4 regions of the Paragemmobacter aquarius genome follow, and region 1 is predicted to be linked to each of the others. Evidence: riboswitches for the same ligand, from Rfam matches in the RefSeq annotation. Region 1 holds a riboswitch; each other region holds the start of a gene.

Region 1 (5,554 bases):
GTTTGCGAAGCGCGCCCGTCATGCCGCCTTCGCATTCCACTGCGGGAAAGGATCGGTAAGCTTGCTCCACGCTTGCGGGGTAAAATCACAGGTGGTGACAAGGGCTGCGTTCAGCGCGGCACAAATCGCCTCTCGGTCAAGGTCCGCGCCGATAAAGACGATCTCTTGCCGCCGGTCGCCCCAGGGTTCGGCCCATTTCGAAGCAATTTCGGCCTGCGCCTCGGGGTGCTTGGGCAGCCGTTCCGCGGGGACGCTTGCCCACCAGCGCCCCAAGGGCGTGACTGATGACATGGCCCCGGCCAGGCTGAACTCGGCCACCCAATCGGGCCGCGTGGCGATCCAGAAATGCCCTTTGGCGCGGATCACGCCCGGCAGGGGACCGTTCAGCACGGCATGGATTTTGGCCGGATCAAAGGGTTCGCGAGCGTGGTAGACGAAAGAGGAGATCCCGTATTCCTCGGTTTCCGGCGTGTGGTTGGCGAAGCCATAAAGCTCCTTGGCCCACATCGGATGTTCGTGCGCGGTGTCGAAATCAAAGAGCCCTGTGTCGAAGATCTGATTCGGGTCCACGCGCGAATGGCTGGTTTCGATCACCTTTGCATCAGGGTTCAGCGCCCGGATGATCTTGCGGGCGGCATCGACCTGGGCGGGCGTGGCGTCGCCCACTTTGTTCAGCACGACGACGTCGGCGAATTCCATTTGCTCGGTCAGCAGGTTCACCAGGCTGCGCGTATCCTGATCACCAAGGCTCTCGCCCCGGTCGGCCAGAAAGTCATGGCTGGAGAAATCGCGGAGCAGGTTCACGGCATCTACGACCGTGACCATGGTATCCAGCCGCGCCACATCTGACAGGCTAATGTCATTCTTATCGCGAAAATCAAAGGTCGCGGCGACGGGAAGCGGCTCGGCAATGCCTGTGCTTTCGATCAGCAGATAGTCGAACCGCCCCTCGGACGCCAGCCGCCGCACCTCAGTCAACAGGTCGTCGCGCAGAGTGCAGCAAATGCAACCATTGGTCATCTCGACCAATTTTTCCTCTGACCGGCTCAATTCTGCCCCTTCGCGGATGAGGTCGGCGTCGATGTTCACCTCGGACATGTCGTTGACGATCACCGCCACGCGGCGGCCGTCGCGGTTGTTCAGGACGTGGTTCAGAAGCGTGGTCTTCCCGGCCCCCAGAAAGCCGGACAGGACGGTGACGGGAAGTCGGGGGTCGGTTTGGCTAAGGTGCATGGCTCACTCTGTTATGTTATACTATAACAAATCTACTTAGAGCGAATCAGAAGGAACTGCAATGTCGTTTGGCGGGTGTGCCCGGTCGGAATGCGGATTGACCACGCCCACAGGAGGCGGCATCTTCGGGCACGATGGTTCCCGGCCAAACCACGCGCGGCCGGGTGAAAAGGGAATACGGTGTGGTGTAGGCATTAGCCGCCAATTCCGTGACTGCCCCCGCAACTGTAAGCGGCGAGCGACCCCCGATGCCACTGGCCTTTTACAGGCTGGGAAGGCGGGGAAAGCCCAGACCCGCGAGTCAGGAGACCTGCCATCGAAGTCAGCAACCACCGGGCGGGGTGCCCCGGAAGGAGTCTTCGATGGACGATAGACCGCGGCGGCCTGCGGGTACGCCTGCCTATTCCGTGGTGCAATCCGCGCCGCATCAGATTTTGGTCTGCAAGGCCTGCAAGCACAGGGGCAGCAGTTGCGCGCCGGGCTTTGCCCTGCTGAAAAGGCTGCGCGCGGCCATTGCGGCGGCAGGTCTTGGCGATGAATTCGAAGTGTCCGGGACCGCCTGCCTTGCAGGCTGCGTGCCGGACCATGGCGGGGCTTGTGTGGTCGGCTGGCGGGCCAATGCCAAGGCGACCTGGCTGTTTGGCGACATTGATCCGGCCCAGCCGATTGATGATCTTGTGGAATTCTCGCGACTCTATGCGGCTGTCGATGACGGCTGGATGAGCGGTCGCGATTGCCCCCCGCGCCTTTGTGACAACACGCTGGCGAGAATACCGGCGGCCCTGATTGTCACCCGCGAAGGGGCGATCCAGTGACGGCCCAAAAGCCCGCCGTGGAATTGACAGGTGTCTCATGGGGGCCCAAGGGGCGGCCTGACATCCTGTCCGACATCAGCTTTGCCGTGCCGCACGGGCAGATCATGGCGATCTGCGGGGCCAATGGTGCGGGCAAGTCTTCGCTGCTCCGCCTCATTTACCGCCATCAGTCCCCGCGGAAAGGCACCGTGCGTTTGATCGGCCGCGATATCTGGGCGATGGGCGCCCCCGAGGCCGCGCGCAACCTTGCCGCCGTGCTGCAGGAACAGCCCACGGATTTCGCCCTGACCGCCCGGCAGATCGTGGCACTGGGTCGTTTGCCGCATCGCAGGGGGTGGGGCGCGGCCCTTTCCACCGCCGGGTTCGAAGATGCCGCGATCATCGAGGGCGCCATTCTGCGGATGGACCTGTACGGTATGGCCGACCGCGCCTTTGGCACCCTGTCGGGGGGCGAGCGTCAGCGGGTGATGGTGGCACGTGCGCTGGCGCAGCAACCGCGCGTGATTGTGCTGGATGAACCGACCAACCATTTGGACATCCGCCATCAGTTGGAACTTCTGGCCCTGCTCAAGGGGCTGGGACTGACCGTTATCGCTACGCTGCATGACCTGACCCTTGCAGCCGAATTCTCTGAACGCGTGCTGATCCTGCGCGATGGCCGCGTCCTCGCCGACGGACCGCCCGATCAAGCGCTGTCGGAAGCCACCCTTGCCGATGCGTTCCACGTCAAGGCGCGCATTGACCGAACCGGGCCAAGCCCGCGTTTCTCGTTCCAACTCTGACCCAAAGGACCCAACATGATTCGTCTCTCGCTTCTTGCACTCCTGCTATCCGCAACGACTGCCTATGCTTATCCCGTCACCGTGAAAAGCTGCGACCGCGAGGTAACGTTCGACGCCGCCCCGACCCGCGCCATCTCGAACGATGTGAACCTGACCGAAATGATGCTGGTACTGGGGCTGCGCGACACGATGATTGGCTATACTGGCATCTCCGGCTGGAAGACGCTGGACGAAGACATGCGCGCAGGGGTTGCCGAACTGCCGGAACTGTCGGCCAAATACCCAACCAAGGAAGTGCTGGCGGGGGCCGAGCCTGACTTCTTCTTCGCGGGTTGGAACTATGGCATGAAGGTCGGCGGCGAGGTCACGCCCGAGACGCTGGAACCCTTGGGCATCCAGACCTACGAGCTGACCGAAAGCTGCATCCATATCGGCCCCAAGGCCAAGTCCAGCATGGATGACATGTATGCCGACATCCTGAACCTTGGCCGCATCTTCGGGGTCGAAGAGCGCGCGCAGGCGCTGGTCGCAGGTTGGCAGGCCCGTCTGGCCAAAGTGACGGCGGGTGTGGAGCGTAGCGCGCCCTTGCGCGTGTTCGTCTATGACAGCGGCGAAGAAGCGCCCTTTACCGCCGGCGCCTATGCCATGCCGACCGCGCTGATCGAGGCCGCGGGTGGCATCAACATCATGAATGATCTGGAAAAAAGCTGGGCCGAGATCGCTTGGGAGCCCGTGGTGGAACGCAACCCCGAGGTGATCGTGATCGTCAACTACGGTGATGTGACGGCCGAACAGAAGATCGCCTTCATGAAGGAGAACCCAGCCTTCGCCAATATCGACGCGGTCAAGAACGACCGTTTCGTCGTGCTGGAATATGTTGAGGCGACCCCCGGCCCCCGCAACATCAAGGCGGTGGAAAAGCTGGTCGCTGGCTTCTGAGGGCAATAGACCATGGCTGACGCCACTGCCCTTCCGTCCCTGGCCCGCAAGATCGGGACCTGCACCGGCATCGCCCTTGCGGCGGCGGCGGTGCTGCTGGTTTCCGTCATGGTGGCGGTGTCGGTGGGGGCGGTGGCAATTCCATTGGCTACGGTCTGGGGCGTTGCGCTTGACCGCATTTTGCCGGGCATCGTGACCCCGGGCTGGAGCGCGGGCCGTGCCAACATCGTCTGGGAAATCCGATTTCCCCGCGTGGTGCTGGCTGGGCTCGTCGGGGCGGGGCTTGGGCTGGTGGGGGCGGCGTTGCAATCGGTCACGCGCAATCCGCTGGCCGACCCGCATCTGCTGGGTATCTCGTCGGGCGGAGCCTTTGGCGCGATTGCGGCGCTGTTGCACACCGGGCTGTTCCTTGGGCTGCTGACCGTGCCGCTGATGGCCTTTGGCGGTGCGCTGGTGGCGACTGTTCTGGTGCTTGGGGTTGCGCAATTGGCCGGGGCCAGCAGTGCCGACCGGCTGGTGCTGGCCGGGGTAGCCGTCAGCTTTGTCATCATGGCGGGGGCCAATATCCTGATCTTTCTGGGCGATCCGCGGGCGACCCATACGGTTGTGTTCTGGATGCTGGGCGGGCTCGGGCTGGCGCAATGGTCCCATCTGATCTGGCCGATGGCCGTGCTGCTGCCCTGTGGCTTTTGGCTTTGGGCACAAGCCGGGCGGCTGAATGCCATGAGCCTTGGCGACGAGACAGCAGCAAGCCTTGGCATCGAGGTTGGCCGCTTTCGCCTTGCCGTCTTTGTCGCCGCCGCCCTGATCACCGGCGTCATGGTGGCGTTTTCCGGGTTGATCGGATTTGTTGGCCTGATGATGCCGCATCTGGTGCGGCTGGTGGTGGGCGGTGACAACGCGCGAGTGCTGCCGGCCTCGGCGCTGGCGGGGGCGGTGTTCCTGATCTGGGCCGACGCGTTGGCCCGGGTGGCTGTCGCCCCCGAAGACATGCCGATCGGCGTGGTCACCGGCCTTGTGGGCGGGGTGTTCTTCATCTGGATGATGGCGCGCAGGCCTTAGGTCTTGCGGATCAGGTAGATGTCCATGATCCAGCCATGCGCGGCGCGGGCTGTCGCGCGGGTGGCCAGAATGTCGTCTTGCACCTGCGCCAGCGGTCCTGCCCGCAGAATCTGCTCGGCCATGCCGACATAGGCCCCCCACCAGATGGTCAGCTCGGCCGGATCCAGCACCCGGAACGCGCCGCCCGCATCCAGCATGACGACGATGGTGGTTGCCCCGTCGGGCCAGCCGTCCATCCGCAGCGCCCGGCCCGTGGTGATGGTGACGGGTGCGGCCAGATCGTTCAGCGGGATGGCATGGGCCGCGCACAACATCTGGATCGCGGTGATGCCGGGGATCACCTCCAGCGTCAGCGGCAGCCGCAGGCCGACCCGCCCGGCGATGCGCAGCGTGCTGTCATACAGCGACGGATCGCCCCAGACCAGCAGTGCCACGCGCGGCCCGCCGCCCAATTCCAGATGCGCGCGGATCGCTGCCTCCCAACGGGCGGCGATGGCATCGTGCCAGTCATTGACGCGTGTGACATAGTCAGGCGTTGCCGGATCACGCACCGGCAGGTCAAAGGTCTCGATCCGGGTGGCGGGGTTGGTCACGCAGGCGCGGCAGATCTGCAGGCGCAGACCAGCCAGATCGGCCTTGTCCTCGCCCTTGAGCGGCACAAGGATCAGGTCGGCGGCATTCATCGCAGCCATCCCTTGCCGGGTGACGTGATCGGGGTTGCCA
Region 2 (5,554 bases), on a different replicon from region 1:
GGCGCGAATTCTCGGGCGAAAGCCGCAACTCCGGCGCATCGGGGAACGTGATATCCCCGCCGTTGTAGCCGCGATGCACCACAGGCTTCACGCCCGTCGCATTGAACTGCGGCGCGGTATCCATATGCGCCAGAAGCCCGATCACCGGCCCCTTTGCCGTGGCCGGAACCGTCGCCAGCACCGCGCCATATTCCGTAATCCGCACATCGGCAGCCCCGATCCCCGTCAACTCCTCGGCCAGCATCCGCGCCAGAACCCACTGGATATCCGTGCTCGGCCCCGTGGCCGATGTCTCGTCGCTCTGCGTGTCGACCCGCGCATAGCGCACCAGCCGTTCCTCAAGCTCGCGGTCGAACATCGCTCATCCCTTCCGGCGCAAAACGTAGATATCCATGATCCAACCATGCTCGGCCCGCAGCCGCTCGCGCAAGGGCGGGATCGTCGTGGCCATTTCGGCAAGCGGCCCCTCGGCCAAGACCTGCTCGGCCATGCCGACATAGGCGCCCCACCAGATATGCACGCCCGCAGGCTGCACCGAGCCGAACGAACACTCCCCGTCCAGCATGACGACCAGCGTATCCACCCCCGCAGGCCAGCCATGATCGCGCAACTGCCGCCCCGTGGTGACGGTAAAGGGCGCACCCACCTCGTTGACCGGAATGGCATGCCCCGCCGTAAGTACCTGCATCGAGGTGACCCCCGGAACGACCGTCACCACAGGCGCAGGCTTAAGCCGCGACGCGATCCGCAACGTGCTGTCATAAAGCGAAGGATCGCCCCAGACCAGCAACGCAACCGTGCGAATATCTCGCGAAAATCCCCGTCCGTCCTGAACCGTTGCAATCGCTGCAACCCAAGCCGCCGCAATCGCATCATGCCAGGCATCCACCCCTGCCAGATACCCGCCCGATACATCGCGCTTGGGCATGTCGAACACGGCCACCGGCACATCGGCCGCATGTTCGGCCAGCATCGCATGGCGCAATCCGGCAAGGTCGGATTTGTCCGGCCCCTTCTGCGGGATCAGGATCAGGTCCGCCCCCCGCATCGCCTTGATCGCCTGCAGCGTCAGATGGTCGGGGTTGCCCGTGCCGATGCCGATCAGGACCAGCTTTTCCATACCACCCTCCCTTTGGTCAGGGGGCGGAACATCCGCCCCCCGCCCGCTATACCCGTTCGCCCCGCGCCCAGACAGAGCCAGCAACCCAGCCAAGCACGGCCCATGCCACCAGCCCGACACCCAGCACGCGCGCCGCAAAGGCCGCGCCAAGCTCGGGCGGTGCCGAGCCGTAATATTCGCCCAGCGTCGGCGCACCGATGACATGCGGCAAGGCCAAAGCCACACCCGCCAACACGAACACCCATGCCTTGCGCCCGTAGCCCAGCCCCAGCAGGCCCGCCGCCGTCAACAGCGCCGTCCCCCACCACCAGACCTGCCGCGCACCAAGATCGGCGGCAACCGTTCCGGGCAGTTCGGGCGCAAGCCCCATCGCAGGTGCAAGCTGGAACACGGCAAACCCGCCGATCCCCCACAAAAGCCCCTGCACCGCCCCGATCCGCGCGCCGAAGGTCGAAGCCGCACCGAAACCCGCGATCAGGATGAAGCCGTAAGCCACGTAGATCAGCACGGTGAACAGAACCGTAAGCCCGTCCCGCGCCAATCCGCCACTCTCGCCATGCTTATGCGTCGCGTGGTCATGCCCCGCGTCCTCGCCTGACGCTTCGCCCGCATCCGCATGCACCGCATGATCCCCGCCGCCCGCGAAATGCGTCAGCGCGCCGGATTCATACTGCTCGCCGGTCAGGATAAGCGCTTGGACAAACGAAAAATGCAACAGGGCGGCAATCAGCCCTGCTGCACAACCGGCGAACACCGCGCCGGTCACCAATCTCTGGAACATCAGTTCAGTGGCAGGGGAAGCCGGTCGCGTGGCGCATGTCATGCGCCGCATCGTGCAGCGTCGCCGACTGGGCATGGCCCGCCACGAACATCAGCGCAACGCCGATGGCCATGACAGCGATGATCGAACCCGCGGCCTGTGCCAGCGTGCCCGAGGATTTCTTGACCGAAGCAAGGGTCGTCATAATGTCGTTCTCCCGACCGTCACACCCGACGGCGTATGTTTCATCCCTGCAAGGTCGGTCTCCTGGCTCGCGGGTCGTAACGGCCTTCACCTTCCCATCCCCTTGCGGGAACAGTGGTCGTCGAAGGCCGCTCGCCGCTTACAGTCGCGGGGGCGGCTGGGGCCATGGGCGCCGTATTCGGTCCGCCCCTTCCCCATTCCCGTTTCAGCCCCTGTGCTTTGCACGTTAACGGGGCACCTTGCCCTTCCATCTGCACATCAACCGCCCCTGCGGTCAAGGTGCTTTGCGGCAGATCGCAGCCCAAGCGCGACCTATCCGGGGATTCGCGCCACGGCCTTCATCCGCAACCCGCCGATTGCCCGCGCATCGGCCAGATTGCCATCAGCCGACGCTCCGTAAAGCCCCGCGAAAACCACCAGCTCGGGCAGGTCATCCGCCACCACATCGCCGAACAGATAGGCCGTCTTGCCCGCATCCCTGAACGCCACCGTCGATGCCCGCGCACAACCGGACATGCAGTCGACCAGCGCCACCTCGGCCAGCCCGCCCAGCGCCTCGCGCAGGGTCTCGGCAAACCCCGCCCGCCCCAGCGCGCAACTGCCGCAGACAGTGATCTTCACGCACCATCCCCCGCAAGCGGACCGTATAGAATCAATCCCGGCAACAGCCCCGGCCCCTCGGCCAGCAGCGCCGCCAGCCCCGCGATCGTCGTCCGCGTCAGCCGTTGCTCCGGATGCCCAACCGACTCGGCCAGCATCGCCGGAGTATCCCCCGGCAACCCGTGCGCCATAAGCCCCGCACACATCGCCCCGAACGTGCGCTTGCCCATGAACACCACCGTCGTCGCCAGCGGGTCCGCCAGCGCGGCCCAGTTCAAATCCGCGGGCAGCCCCCCCGTCACATCCGCGCCGGTCAGAAACTGCACCCGCCGCGCCGTCAGCCGCCGCGTCAACGGTATCCCCGCCGCCGCCGCCGCCGCACTCGCACTCGTCACCCCCGGAATGATCTCATAAGGAATCCCCGCTGCCTGCAAAGCGTCGGTCTCCTCCTCGAGCCGCCCGAACAACCCGCAATCGCCCGACTTCAGCCGCACCACCCGCGCGCCCGTGGCGGCATATTCCACCAGCAAACGGCTGACATGGTCCTGCTTGGGCGATGCACGCCCCGCCCGCTTGCCCACACCGACCAGATCGGCCCCGTCGCGCGCGTGGCCCAAGATCGGCCCCGAGGACAGGTCGTCGAACAGCACCGCATCCGCCTCCCTTAACCGCGCCACGGCCTTGAGCGTCAGCAGTTCCGGATCGCCAGGACCCGAGGATACGAAAGAGACGAAGCCCGTCATGTGGCCTCCGCAATCAAGTGAAAGAACGTCCCCGTCACGCGCCCGCCGCCCCCGAACGCAGCCCATGACCCGGTTTCGGCCACCTCGGCCCCCGTCGCATCGACCACCCGCGCCAGCGCCGCATCGGGCTGCGCCAATATCGTCGCGTAATGGAATTCATGCCCGCGCAACCGCGCGCCCGCGCCATGCCCCGGCGTTTCGGTCAGGGTCTCGGCCAAGCGGTAGCCAAGATGCATCCGCCGCTTGGCGAAACTCGTCTCCAGCCCCAGCAATCCGGCCATCTCGTGCCGCGTCCCGTCCGCCGCCACCAGCCCCGCGCCCAGCGCCATGTAGCCGCCGCATTCGCCATGCACCGCCCGCGTCCGCGCGAAAGCCCGCAACCCCGCACGGAAATTCGACGCCGCAGCCAGCCGCCCCGCGTGCAATTCCGGGTATCCCCCCGGCACCCAGCACACATCCGCGCTGTCATCAGGCGCTTCATCCGCCAAGGGTGAAAACGGCAACACCGTCGCCCCGTCCTTGCGCCACGCATCGATAAGATGCGGGTAAACAAAGGAAAACGCTGCATCCCGCGCCAGCGCGATCCGCCCTGCCGGAGCCTTCACCGCAACCGCAACGCCCGCCGCAAGCGTAGGGGAAGCCGCCGCGATCACCGCATCAAGATCGACATGTTCGGCAATGAACGCCCCCGCCTCGGCCATGAACGCCGCAAGCCCCGCCATCTCTTCGGCCTGCACCAGCCCCAGATGGCGCTCGGGCAGCGCGATCGACGCACGGCGCGGCAAGGCCCCGAACACCCGAACCCCCGCCCGCTCCATCCCGTCACGCACCAGCGCCTCGTGCCGTGGGGATGCCACCTTGTTCAGCACCACGCCCGCAATCTTCACATCCGCCCGCATCGCCGCAAAGCCCAGCGCCACGGCGGCGGCCGATTGCGCCTGCCCGCCCACATCCAGCACCAGAACCACAGGCCAGCCCATCCGTGCCGCGATATCAGCCGAAGCGCCCGTTCCGGCCTCACCCGCCCGGGCCACGCCGTCGAACAGCCCCATCGACCCTTCGGCGATCACCAGATCGGCCCCGCCCGCCGCGCCCACCAACCCGTCGAGCATCCCGCCCGTCATCGCCCATGCGTCGAGGTTCACCGAAACCCGCCCCGCCGCCGCCGTGTGGAACGCCGGGTCGATGTAATCCGGCCCGCTCTTGAACGGCTGCACGTTCAGCCCCCGCGCCCGCAATGCGGCCAGCAAGCCCAGCGTCACCGTGGTCTTGCCCGTGCCTGACGCCGGAGCGGATACCAATAGTCCCGCAGGCAGCATCACACAGCGTCCGGAAACCGCGGCGCCGTGCCGACAGGCCGATACCGCCGGTCATAATCGCCCGCATACAAACGGCTTTCCCCGAATTCCTCGGCCCCGATGGCACGCCCCACCATGATCAGCGCGGTCCGTTCCATCTCGCCCGCAATCGCCGTCTCGAGCGTTTCCAGCGTGGCATGCACGATCCGCTGATCCGGCCAACTTGCCCGCCAGACCACCGCCACCGGACAGTCGCCACCATAATGCGGCGCGAGGTCCGCCACGACCTTATCGAGGATATGGATCGACAGATGGATGCACAGCGTCGCCCCCGTGGCCGCAAACGCCCCGAGGTTCTCGGTCTCGGGCATCGCCGTCGCCCGCCCGCTCGTGCGCGTCAGCACCACCGACTGCGCCACGCCGGGCAGCGTCAGCTCGGCCCCCAGCGCCGCCGCAGCGGCAGCAAACGAGGGCACGCCCGGCGTCACATCATAGGCGATCCCCATCTCGCGCAACCGGCGCAACTGCTCGCCCATCGCCGACCAGATCGACAGATCCCCCGAATGAAGCCGCGCCACGTCCAGCCCCGCATCATCCGCCGCCTTGATCTCGGCCATGATCTCATCCAACGACAACGGCGCGGTGTTCACCACCCGCGCCCCCGCCGGACAATGCGACAGCAACGCCTCGGGCACCAGCGACCCTGCGTATAAACAAACCGGAGACGCCGCGATCAGATCGCGCCCGCGCAAGGTTATCAGATCCGCAGCCCCCGGCCCCGCCCCGATGAAGTGAACCGTCATGCCCCGTCTCCTTCCGCTATCGCGGC
Region 3 (5,554 bases), 140 kb from region 1:
ATCCAGAAAGCAGCTCATCTGCAAGAGGCGTGACAGTTTTCGGCAACGGGCTCCGCTTCAAGCTCTGGCCTTCTCGAGCCGTCGCTGGGTATTCGCATGGCGCGACCAAACGGGCGTCCATTTTGCGACTGCATCGTCGGTGATGCATTCTTGGCCAGTGACGATTGCGTCGATGGATAGGTCCTTGACCAAGGAAAATACCCGCGAGGTCACCCCGCCGGTCAGCGCCAGTATCTGCTTGAGCGATTTGACCTTCAGATTGGACTTCTTCGCGAGCGGCATGGCCGCGATCAGGGTCTGGATCATGTCCGAGAACTCGGCATCGTCGCGCCAGTTTGGCAGGTGGTGTTCATCCAGGCGTCGCGCGAGTTGGACATCGCCGCGAATGGCATCGACCGCTTCGCTGACTCCAAAGCAAACCAGCGATGCCTCGAGTTCATTGCTGAGATAACGCAGAACATTCAGGAAGCGGCGTTGTTCGCGATGGGTTCCCGCGAGGAGGTTGTGGACTTCGTCAATCATGATCATCCGAAGCCCGAGGTCGCGAAGAAGGCCAACAACGCGGACCTCAAGCGAAGCGACGCTTTGGGCCCGCAAGCTTAACGCTGATGACGGAGCGCCGACGGCAGCGAGGATGTGCATGTAGAACCGCCGCTCGTCCGGCGCTGGTGGTGCCTGCAAAAGAAGCAGCGGAGTGCGCGTGATACCTGATTCCGGATCGTATTCCGGCGCGTACCTGCGCGACAGGTTGCGGGCGATCATCGTCTTCCCGATGCCAGAGGCCCCATGCACGAGAAGGCCCGGCATTCGAGTCTGCCGTGGCATCTCGATAAGGCCTTGCAGCCGGTCCAGCACTTGTTCCGCCCGCGGAAAGCCGATCCAGATATCCGATTGAATGAGGGCGATGCGGCCGTCTGCTTCTGTTTCTGTCCTCAATTCACCAGCGCTCCACCTTAAACATGGGGCGCGATGTATCACCGGTGTCGACTGGTCGCAGCCCCTCCGACACCCGATCATCGGCGGCCAGACCCTTCATCGAAGAACTCCTTTCACGGGATCGGCGCTCTGCCTTGGTCAGCGCGCGGCTCTCACCCTCGATTTGGCGTTGCTGCCGGATCAATTCGGCAAGGACCAATTCATTCGTGCCCACTTTGCCCATGGCCCGTGCCTTTTGCATGGCCTCCCGGTATTCCCAGAGCGACACCGGCGGGATTTCAAGGTTGCGGTACCGGGCCTCGACACATCTGTCGCCGTCCAGTTCGATCCAGACGGACGAGAGATCGCGGGGATCGTAGCGGACGACCACCTTTCCGTCCTGGCGACCGACATAGCCCGCGAGGGCGTCGGACCAGTAGCGCAGGTCGAACAGATGGATGCCGTCACGACGTACTTGCCGCAGCTCACTTGGCAGGAAACTCACCCGAAACGCCTCCATGTCGAAAGGGATGTCGCCGGACATCTCCCCGGCGAGCGCTTCCCACTTGGCGACAGGTGTGCAGCCAAGGCTCGAATGAATGCTGTTGTTGTAGCGACAGATTTCCAAGGCAAACCACCGATCAAACTCTCGCAAAGTCATCGCCGCCATGGCTTCCGCGTTATAGCCGCCCTTGGCCGCGACCGACGACTGCGTTGTTCCTGGCAAGAGATGCACCGCGCCCATCATGGTCCCGATCAGCCGCTCGACATGCCCACCAAAGTGAGGGCTCCCCGGCGGGCGATAGACCAGATTGATCCCCCATTCGGCGCAGGCCGATTGAAAGGCGCGTGACCGAAAATCGCGACCATTGTCGACGTGAATGCTGTCCGGCTTGCCCTGCGCGGGCCACGGGACACTACACTCGAGGTCGGCCAGAAACTCTGCTTTGGGCGCAACAGCCCGCGTTAGGCAAAGGGCCACCGAAAGGCGAGACGGCGCCTCGAAGCTGACGTGGTATCCCGTCACCATGCGCGTGGCGATATCGATCGCCAAGGTCACCCAAGGCCGGCCGATGGGTTTGCGCTCGAAACTGTCGACAAGGATGATGTCCGCTGGTGTGTGATCGATCTGCACAACGTCCAGCGGTCGTACTGATCTGTTCCTTCCCGTCACCGGCGCAAACCTTTGGCGCGCTGCCTTTGCGCCCTCGCGTGCTTTCATGACTTCGCGGGCATCCATCGCATCAAGCCGCCGCTGAACGGTGCGGCGCGTCGGCGGCTGAAACCCACTCTCAAGGCAGGCACTGCGGATTTCTGTCACAACTCGCGCCAGGCTGGGGCGTTCTCGCCGAAGGTAGTATCGAGTCAAATGGTCTTCGATTATACCTTCGACATCAGCGGGCACCATGACCGACCCCGTGGGTCGGCCGCGTTTGCGGGGAACAAGAGCGCTTGTCCGGCCACCTTCTTCCGCAAGTCGTCGAATCCAGCGCCAGACAGTGGTCTTGCTGACGCCAAGCTCCCAGACTGCATCACGTATGCCGCTCTCCAAGCTCCCGGTGCGGCTGAGATACGCCTGTACAAGCGGTCGAAGGACCGATGCCCGGCGCAGCGCCTCAACACCAGAATCGCCACAGTCTTCGTCATTACCCACTATCGCTGCCAACCGTCCAACCCCGCGCACCCTGTGTCAGCTTTAATGGCAAGAATGTCGAATTTAAAGGCAAGATACCATATTTAATGGCAAAGCCGCCCCTTTGATTTTGTTGACTTTCGCATACCGCATTTAAGGGCTACGCGACACTCGGGTTCATGCGCCGTTGGCGGACCGGTTCGTCAAGCACGGCTCCAAAAGCTTCATCTGAGCCAGAACCGTTGGCCAAAGAAGATCCCAAGATGCAGGAATTTCATGACCAGATCCGCGCCGCGCCGAGTTCCAACCGGGAATTTCATGCCTCTGACCTTTGTCGCCTCATCGGGCAGGCTGCTTACGACGCACGCATCGTAGACGTCATCCGGCAGTTGGGTTGTCCGAGGTTCACGGCGACGCTTGCAGTTCATGGCCGTGCTGTTTTGGCCGGAGAAATTCGGAGGTGATACCTCTCCCAATTGAAACCGCGAACCGAAGTCGCAGTACGGCTTTTTGTTTTTGCAGAGCAAACAAATTTCGATCCTCTGAAACGCGTTCTTTCTTGTTTGCTAACGGCAAGCTACCCAAAAGGCGAAGTTGCAGCATTTGGACCGCAACAAAATCATGAGAAACGCCCAAGTCCGATTTGTCAGTTACCGCCACACAAGCTATGGCGTTCTTGGAGATGGCGTCCCTCCGATGTGCAGTTGCGCGCGCGTTTCAGTGGGATTAAGCCAGTTGTTGTCTGGTGCCCTTCGTCTTGGCGAGGGGATAATCGGGAACGCGGTGCAACTCCGCGACGTGCCCAACGCTGTAAAGTGGACGGGACCACAAATGCCACTGGCCGAAAGGTTCGGGAAGGCGTGGTTCCGGATGAAGCCAAGTCAGAAGACCGGCCAGACGAAACCGGGGCGGGCGATGGCCGGCGCAGGTCCCGTTTCTGTGCAGGGGAAGACTATGACCGCCGAACCGTTCTTGACTGATGCCGGGCCGTTTGCCGAGGCCGAGCGCGCTGCCGTATATCGCGCGATTCACACCCGCCGCGACGTACGCAGTCAGTTTACCGACCGCCCAATTAACGACGCCACACTGTTGCGCCTGCTGACAGCAGCGCATCATGCGCCCTCCGTCGGGCTGTCGCAGCCTTGGAATTTCATCGTGATCCGGTCAGAGGCAGTAAAGCTTCGGGCGCAGACGGCATTTGCCAAGGCCAATGCCGAGGCACAGGCGATGTTTCCCGAAGACCGCCGTGCGCTTTATTCGTCGCTCAAACTGGAGGGCATACTGACCGCACCCATAAGCCTGTGTGTCACATGCGATCACAGCCGGGGTGGCCCAGTGGTGTTGGGGCGCACGCATCAACCGCAGATGGATGTCTATTCCACTGTATGCGCTGTGCAGAACCTGATGCTGGCGGCAAGGGCCGAAGGGATTGGCGTCGGTTGGGTCAGCATCTTTGACCCCGCCGACATGCAGCAACTGTTGGATCTGCCCAATCATGTCAGCGCGGTGGCGTGGCTGTGCCTTGGCCATGTCGATGCGCTTTATTCCGAGCCCGAGTTGCAAGCGAAAGGCTGGGCCCAGCGGGTTCCACTGGCCGATCTTGTTTTTGCCGAACGCTGGGGGCGGCGTGCCTAGACCGATTTCGGTGCCCTGCCATTTCGGCGAATGGATGCAGGGGCGGCTGGGGCCAGCTGGCCCAGTGGCGCTGATCACGCTGACGCCTGCCGGTCCGCGGGTGATTGCGCGCTGGCGTGCGGGTGTCGGGCTGGCGTGTCAGTCGGTGACGCATGGCCCAATGGATCCGGCGTTGCTGGCGCGGTTTGCGCGGGCGCTTGGTGGATTGCCACCGGGGCGGACCCTACTGCGGGTGCCTTATCCGCCTGGCCTGGGCACTGGCATGTCCACCGCTGGTCTGCTGGGGGTCGCGGCCTTTGCTGGGCGGGCGCTTGCGCCGCTGTCTCTGGCGCGGGCTTGTGTGGCCGCCGAAGGAGCCAGCGATCCGCTGATGTTCGCCCAACCTTCGCGGCTCTTGTGGGCCTCGCGTCAGGGGCGGGTTCTGGCGCGATTGTCGCCGCAGCCGCGCGCGCACCTGCTGGCCGGGTTTTGGGGTCCAGCACGGCCGACGCAAGCGGGCGATCTGGCATATGCCGACGTATCGGACCTTCTGGAGCGTTGGCAGGCCGAGGCCCCGCTGGCCACCCGTGCCGCTCTTGCCAGCGAGAGTGCGGCGCGCTGCGTTGCCCTTCGCGGCCCGTCGGAGGACCCGACCGAACGGCTTGCACACGATCTGGGGGCGCTTGGGTGGATGATGTCGCATTCGGGTGCGGCGCGGGCGCTGATCTTTGCCCCGGGCGCTCTGCCGCGCCATGGTATGGCGGCATTGCGTGAGGCTGGGTTGCGAGGTGTTCATCATCTGGCCACCTTGGGCGAATGACAAGGAGCACATCTATGCGCGATCACGGCGGAAATCTGGATCAGGCGATGGCCGTTTTCGGCACGGGCGACTGGATTGACCTGTGCACGGGTATCAACCGCCGCCCTTGGCCATTGCCCCTGCTTGACCCGGACTGTTGGCGCAGCCTGCCGACTCGGGCAAGTCAGGCGGGTTTGGTGGCGCAGGCGGCGCGCGCATGGGGAGCATCAGATCAAGCGGCCGGAATAGCGCTTGCGGGCGCGCAGGCGGCTATTCAACTAATGCCCTTGTTGCGGCCCGCCGGGCGTGCGGCAGTGCTGGGGCCGACCTATAACGAACACGCGGCGTGTCTGTCACAGGCAGGCTGGGATGTTGCCAATGTCAGCACGCCAGAAGCCCTGCACAGTGCCAGCCTTGCCGTGGTGGTGAACCCCAATAAACCCGACGGGCGCCGCCATACCCCGCACGATTTGCTTACCCTGTCCCGAAAGGTTGGGTTTCTGGTGGTGGACGAAAGCTTTGGTGACATCTCCCCCGGGCTTTCGCTTTTGCCGCGGGCAGGGCAGGATAACCTGCTAATCCTGAGGTCTTTT
Region 4 (5,554 bases), 140 kb from region 1:
GGCCCTAACGTGCCAACGCCAGCAGGCCCGGCACGTCCAAATGGGTTTCCAGATGGTCGGCTAGCAGGTCAAGCGTCGCCTCGACCTCGGCGCTGTGGCTGCGACCGGCGGCGTCGATCCCCAGACCCGCAAGAAACGCCGCGCGAAAGCCATCCGACTGGAACATGCCGTGCAGATAGGTGCCACTGATGCGCCCTTGGACATGGATCGCGCCCTCGGGGCGGCCGTCGATCCGGGCAAAGGGGCGGGCGCGATCAGGGCCGCTGGTGCGCCCGATATGGATCTCATACCCCTCTATGGGCTGGCCGCTGGCCAAATGGCAGCCGCGCACCCGCGACAAACGCTTGTCGGGGGTCATCAGGGTATGCACGTCAAGCAGGCCAAGGCCGGGCGTTTCTCCGGCAGGGCCCTCGATGCCGTCGGGGTCGGCAATTGACTGGCCAAGCATCTGATAGCCGCCGCAGATGCCCAGCACATGCCCGCCGCGCCGGATATGGGCGGCCACATCCACATCCCAGCCCTGCGCCCGCAGAAACGCCAGATCACCGCGCGTCGATTTCGACCCGGGCAGGATCACGAGCCGTGCGTCTCCGGGAATGGCCTGCCCGGGTTGCACCATCACCAGATTGACCCCCGGTTCTGCCTTGAGCGGATCAAGGTCGTCGAAATTGGCGATACGGGAAAAGCAGAGCGCGGCGATGGTCACGGCGTCATTGCCGCCAAGACCGCGCGGGCTTGACCCGATGTCCTGTGCATCTTCGGCGGGCAGGAGATGGGCCTTGGAAAACCACGGCACCACGCCAAAGCCGCGCCAGCCGGTGCGCGCCTGAATGAAGGCATAGCCGTCGTCGAACAATCGCGGATCACCGCGAAACTTGTTGATGACAAACCCCGCAACCATTCCCGCATCGCCCGCGTCGATCACCGCCTGCGTGCCCACGATCTGCGCGATCACCCCGCCTCGGTCAATGTCGCCGACCAGAACCACCGGCACATCGGCGGCGCGGGCAAAGCCCATGTTGGCAATGTCGCCCGCGCGCAGGTTCACCTCTGCCGGGCTGCCCGCGCCTTCGACGATCATCAGATCATGCGCCCCGCGCAAGCGATGGAAGCTGTCCAGCACCGCCCCCATCAACTGCGGTTTCAGCGCCGCATAATCGCGCGCCCGCGCGGTCGTCAGCCGCTTGCCCTGCACGATCACCTGCGCGCCCACCTCGGACTCGGGCTTGAGAAGCACCGGGTTCATGTCGGTCACCGGCTCCAGCCCGCAGGCTATCGCCTGCAATGCCTGCGCGCGGCCGATCTCGCCGCCATCGGCGGTGACGGCGGCATTGTTCGACATGTTCTGCGGCTTGAACGGCGCGACCGACAGCCCGCGCCGCACCGCCGCGCGACACAGTCCTGCCACCAGCATCGACTTGCCGACGTTCGACCCGCAGCCCTGGATCATCAGCGCGGGCATCGCGTCAGAACTCCACCCCCGGCTGGGCTTTTATGCCCGACCGGAACGGATGCTTGATCAGCGTCATCTCGGTTACCAGATCGGCGGCCTCGATCAATGCGTCCTTGGCGTTTCGCCCGGTCAGGCAGACATGGGTCAGCGGCGGCTTTTCCGCGCGCAAGAAGGCCAGCACCTCGTCAAGATCAAGGTAATCATAGCGCAGGGCGATGTTGATCTCGTCCAGCAGCACAAAGCGGATATCGGGGTTGCGGATCAGCTCCTTGGCCTTTTCCCAACCGGCGCGGGCGGCGGCGATGTCGCGGGCCTTGTCCTGGGTTTCCCAGGTAAAGCCTTCGCCCATCGCGTGAAACTGGCACAGGGCGCTGAAATGACCCTCGATCAGGCGCCGCTCGCCGGTGTCCCAGGCGCCCTTGATGAACTGCACCACGGCGCAGGGCATCCCATGTGCGATGCAGCGCAAGACCATGCCGAACCCGGACGAGGATTTGCCCTTGCCCGCCCCGGTATGCACGATCAAAAGCCCGCGTTCGCCTGCTTTTCCAGCCATGATCTTGTCGCGGGCGGCCTTTTTCTTGGCCATCTTGCTTGCGTGGCGGGCCAGATCGTCGGCCTGACCGGGCCCCGGGCCTTCGGTGGAGGTGTCGTTTGTGGCGGACATCGAGACGTTTCCTTGTTCTTGACAGCGCAATCCTTGTGGCAGACTACGGCATGAAGGAGTTGGTGCCTGTCTTAGGACAGGTGAAAAGGGAATGCGACAGGATTTGCGGCACGCCTTGCCGCAACCCCAAGCGCAGCCGCCCCCGCGACCGTGACCGGAAAGGTCTGCCCCACGTCACTGGCCGCAAGGTTCGGGAAGACGGGCAGCCCGCCGGGGCAGGCCTTGCGCCCGCCTTGAGATCCGCAAGCCGGGAGACCTGCCAGCTCCAGAACTGAAACGCGCGGACGGGGTGTTCCGCGACCTTCGGAGTTTGGGCGCATCACGCCCATGCCGCAGGCTGCCCCGTGCGACACTTACGGGAGAGGCCATGACGACTGTCTTGCATGTCTGCACCACCTGCCGCGCTGGTCAGCCGCTGCCCGACGGGCAAACCGCCCCCGGTCAAACCCTGTTTGACACGGTCGCGCAGTCGGGCCTGCCCGACGGCGTGACCCTGCGCGCGGTGGAATGTCTGTCGGCCTGCGATCATGGTTGTGCGATCGCGCTCAGCAAAGCAGGCGGCTGGTCTTATGTCTATGGCCGGATGACCACCGATGACGTGCCCGAAATCCTGCGCGGGGCCGGGCTGTTTGCCGGCTCTGCCGATGGTATCGTGCCCTGGCGCGACCGCCCCACCATCTTTCGCAAGCAAACGCTTGCCCGCATTCCCCCGCTGGAGACCTGATCCATGACCGACCTGACCAAAATCCCCGTCACCGTCATCACCGGCTTTCTGGGGGCAGGCAAGACCACGCTGATCCGCCACCTGATGCAAAACCCGCAAGGCAAGCGTCTGGCGATCCTGGTCAACGAGTTCGGCACGGTGGGGGTGGATGGCGACATCCTGAAATCCTGCGCCGATGAAAACTGCCCGGTGGAAAACATCGTCGAGCTGGCCAATGGCTGTATCTGCTGCACCGTGGCCGATGATTTCATCCCCACGATCGAGGCGCTGATGGCAATGCCGGTGCGCCCTGATCACATCCTCATCGAAACCTCGGGCCTTGCACTGCCGAAACCGCTTCTCAAGGCGTTCGACTGGCCCGCGATCCGGTCAAGGATCACCGTTGACGGCGTGATTGGCCTGGCCGATGCCGAGGCGGTGGCAGCCGGGCGCTTCGCCCCCGATGTGGCGGCGGTGGATGCGCAACGTGCTGCGGATGACAGCATCGACCACGAAACCCCCCTGTCCGAGGTGTTCGAGGATCAGATCCTGTGCGCCGACTTGATCCTGCTGACCAAGGCCGATCTGGCAGGCGAGGTGGGGCTGACCGCCGCCCGCGGCGTGATCGAGGCCGAGATGTCGCGCAAGGTGGCGATCCTGCCTGTGACGGATGGCCGGATCGACCCGCGCCTCATCCTGGGCCTTAACGCCGCTGCCGAGGATGACATCGCCGCGCGCCCCAGCCATCACGACGGCGAGGATGACCACGAGCACGAGGATTTCGACAGCGTGGTGATCGATCTGCCCGAAATCACCGACCCCGACGATTTGGCCCTGCGCATCCAGCGTCTGGCGCGCAATCAGCACATCCTGCGCGTCAAGGGCCATGTCGCTGTGACGGGCAAGCCGATGCGTCTGCTGGTCCAGGCGGTCGGAGAGCGGGTGCGCCACCAATATGACCGACCGTGGGGTGATGGGCCGCGCCAGTCGCGGCTGGTGGTGATCGCGGAACATCACCACATCGACCCTGCCGCGATCCGCGCCGCGCTGGAGGCATAAGGACCCGCGATGCACGTCGTCTTTCGCGACAGTCGGGGGTTGGACACGGCCGAGGCGCCGTTTGATCCGGGGCAGGACCCTGCCGATCTGGTGGTCCTGTCGTTTTCCGACAGCGACCTTGGCGCGTTTGCGGCCGGCTGGCAGCGGGCTGGCGGCGGTCTTCCGTCCCTGCGGCTTCAAAATATTGTTGCGCTGAAACATCCCGTCTCGGTCGATACCTATGTCGAGCGGACGCTGTCGAGGGCAAAGGCAATCTTGATCCGCCTGATCGGCGGCGAAGCCTATTGGCCTTACGGCATTGCGTCGGTGCAGGACATGGCACGCAGGCGGGGGATCGCGCTGGCGGTGCTGCCTGCGGACGGGCGGGTGGACCCGGCGCTGGATACAGCCTCGACCCTGCCGGTCTCCACCTTGCGGCGGTTGCAGGATTTGTGTGACGCGGGCGGCGCGGTGGCAGCGCAGGCGGCGCTGGCGCAACTGGCGCTGGCAGCGGGGCTGTATGCCGGGCCGGTGCCGGGCGATAAACGGATGCCCGACATGGGGATCTATGACCCCGATCAGGGCGTGATCGCGGACCTGCCGCCGGGGCGGGTCGTGCTGGTGAGTTTCTATCGCAGTTATCTTACGGCGGCCGATACCGGCCCCATCGACGCGCTGATCCTTGGCCTGCGTGCGCAGGGCGTGTCTGCGGTGGGCGTCTTTGCGCCGTCGCTCAAGGCGCCGGGTTTTGCCGATTGGCTGCGCCCCGTGCTGGCGCAGGCATGTCCGCCTGCGATCATCAACGCAACCGCCTTTTCGGCGCGCGGCGATGATGGGTCCACACCGTTTGACGTGGCGGGGTGCCCGGTGTTTCAGGTAGCGCTGTCCACCGCGCGCCGCCGCGACTGGGCCGGGTCGGATCGTGGCCTGTCACCGGCAGACCTTGCGATGCATGTCGTGCTGCCCGAGGTGGACGGGCGGCTGTTCGCGGGCCTTGTGTCCTTCAAGACTGCGGCCAAACGCGATCCCGACCTGCAATTTTCGCGCTTTGCCCATCGGGCGGACCGGGACCGGGTGGCTGCCGTGGTGGCGCGGGTCATGGGCTGGCTGCGGCTGGCGCAAACGCCGGTTGACCAGCGCCGTCTGGCAGTGATCCTGTCCACCTATCCCGGTCGCCCGCATCAGATGGCGCATGCGGTGGGGTTGGATGCGCTGGCCTCGACCGAAGGCCTGCTGGCCGATCTGGGCGCGGCGGGCTATGGCGCGCGGCCATGCGCGCTGGCCCCAGCCTTGCAAAACGACACGCTGGCATGGCCGCTGAAGGACTATCTGGCCGCGCTGACCAGTCTGCCTGATCCTTTGCGCGACGCGCTGTACGGCGCGTGGAGCGCGCCCGAGGATGACCCTGCCTGCCGCGATGGCGCGTTCCATTTTGCCGCGACGAGGGCTGGGGACGTACTGGTGGCGCTGCAACCCGAACGCGGCGAGGTCGCCCTGCGCGACGGCGAATACCATGATCTGTCGCGCGTGCCCCGGCATGGCTATGTGGCGTTCTATCTGTGGCTGCGCGCGCAGGGGTTGCACGCTATCCTGCACATGGGTGCGCATGGCACGCTGGAATGGCTGCCGGGCAAATCGGTGGCGCTTTCCGCCGCCTGCTGGCCCGAGGCGCTGGTGGGCGATCTGCCGGTGA

The links. A riboswitch is a leader RNA that binds a small molecule or an ion and turns the genes downstream of it on or off. The one in region 1 is predicted to bind cobalamin.
Region 2: another riboswitch for cobalamin. It lies ahead of HYN69_RS05205 (CbtB domain-containing protein); the one in region 1 lies ahead of HYN69_RS20010 (DUF1636 family protein).
Region 3: another riboswitch for cobalamin. It lies ahead of bluB (5,6-dimethylbenzimidazole synthase); the one in region 1 lies ahead of HYN69_RS20010 (DUF1636 family protein).
Region 4: another riboswitch for cobalamin. It lies ahead of HYN69_RS19285 (DUF1636 family protein); the one in region 1 lies ahead of HYN69_RS20010 (DUF1636 family protein).

The regions. Positions count from the first base shown of each region.
Region 1 covers NZ_CP028920.1:156,461-162,014, forward strand. Annotated here, with positions in the region: gene HYN69_RS20000 (DUF1826 domain-containing protein) at 1-22, opposite strand, end outside; gene HYN69_RS20005 (GTP-binding protein) at 19-1,233, opposite strand; cobalamin riboswitch at 1,352-1,565, shown strand; gene HYN69_RS20010 (DUF1636 family protein) at 1,596-2,048, shown strand; gene HYN69_RS20015 (ABC transporter ATP-binding protein) at 2,045-2,830, shown strand; gene HYN69_RS20020 (ABC transporter substrate-binding protein) at 2,846-3,769, shown strand; gene HYN69_RS20025 (FecCD family ABC transporter permease) at 3,782-4,831, shown strand; gene cobF (precorrin-6A synthase (deacetylating)) at 4,828-5,554, opposite strand, start outside.
Region 2 covers NZ_CP028918.1:1,070,315-1,075,868, reverse strand. Annotated here, with positions in the region: gene pepT (peptidase T) at 1-358, opposite strand, end outside; gene cobF (precorrin-6A synthase (deacetylating)) at 362-1,120, opposite strand; gene HYN69_RS05210 (CbtA family protein) at 1,167-1,901, opposite strand; gene HYN69_RS05205 (CbtB domain-containing protein) at 1,906-2,085, opposite strand; cobalamin riboswitch at 2,121-2,341, opposite strand; gene HYN69_RS05200 (DUF1636 family protein) at 2,397-2,705, opposite strand; gene cobA (uroporphyrinogen-III C-methyltransferase) at 2,702-3,427, opposite strand; gene HYN69_RS05190 (cobyrinate a,c-diamide synthase) at 3,424-4,746, opposite strand; gene cobM (precorrin-4 C(11)-methyltransferase) at 4,746-5,528, opposite strand; gene HYN69_RS05180 (cobalamin biosynthesis protein) at 5,525-5,554, opposite strand, start outside.
Region 3 covers NZ_CP028920.1:17,610-23,163, reverse strand. Annotated here, with positions in the region: gene HYN69_RS19330 (TniQ family protein) at 1-121, opposite strand, end outside; gene HYN69_RS19325 (TniB family NTP-binding protein) at 58-936, opposite strand; gene HYN69_RS19320 (Mu transposase C-terminal domain-containing protein) at 938-2,323, opposite strand; partial or broken gene HYN69_RS21595 (hypothetical protein) at 2,818-3,012, shown strand; cobalamin riboswitch at 3,275-3,460, shown strand; gene bluB (5,6-dimethylbenzimidazole synthase) at 3,503-4,183, shown strand; gene HYN69_RS19305 (propanediol utilization protein) at 4,176-4,982, shown strand; partial or broken gene HYN69_RS19300 (threonine-phosphate decarboxylase) at 4,997-5,554, shown strand, end outside.
Region 4 covers NZ_CP028920.1:11,657-17,210, reverse strand. Annotated here, with positions in the region: partial or broken gene HYN69_RS19300 (threonine-phosphate decarboxylase) at 1-8, shown strand, start outside; gene HYN69_RS19295 (cobyric acid synthase) at 5-1,462, opposite strand; gene cobO (cob(I)yrinic acid a,c-diamide adenosyltransferase) at 1,467-2,120, opposite strand; cobalamin riboswitch at 2,164-2,398, shown strand; gene HYN69_RS19285 (DUF1636 family protein) at 2,488-2,844, shown strand; gene cobW (cobalamin biosynthesis protein CobW) at 2,848-3,882, shown strand; gene cobN (cobaltochelatase subunit CobN) at 3,892-5,554, shown strand, end outside.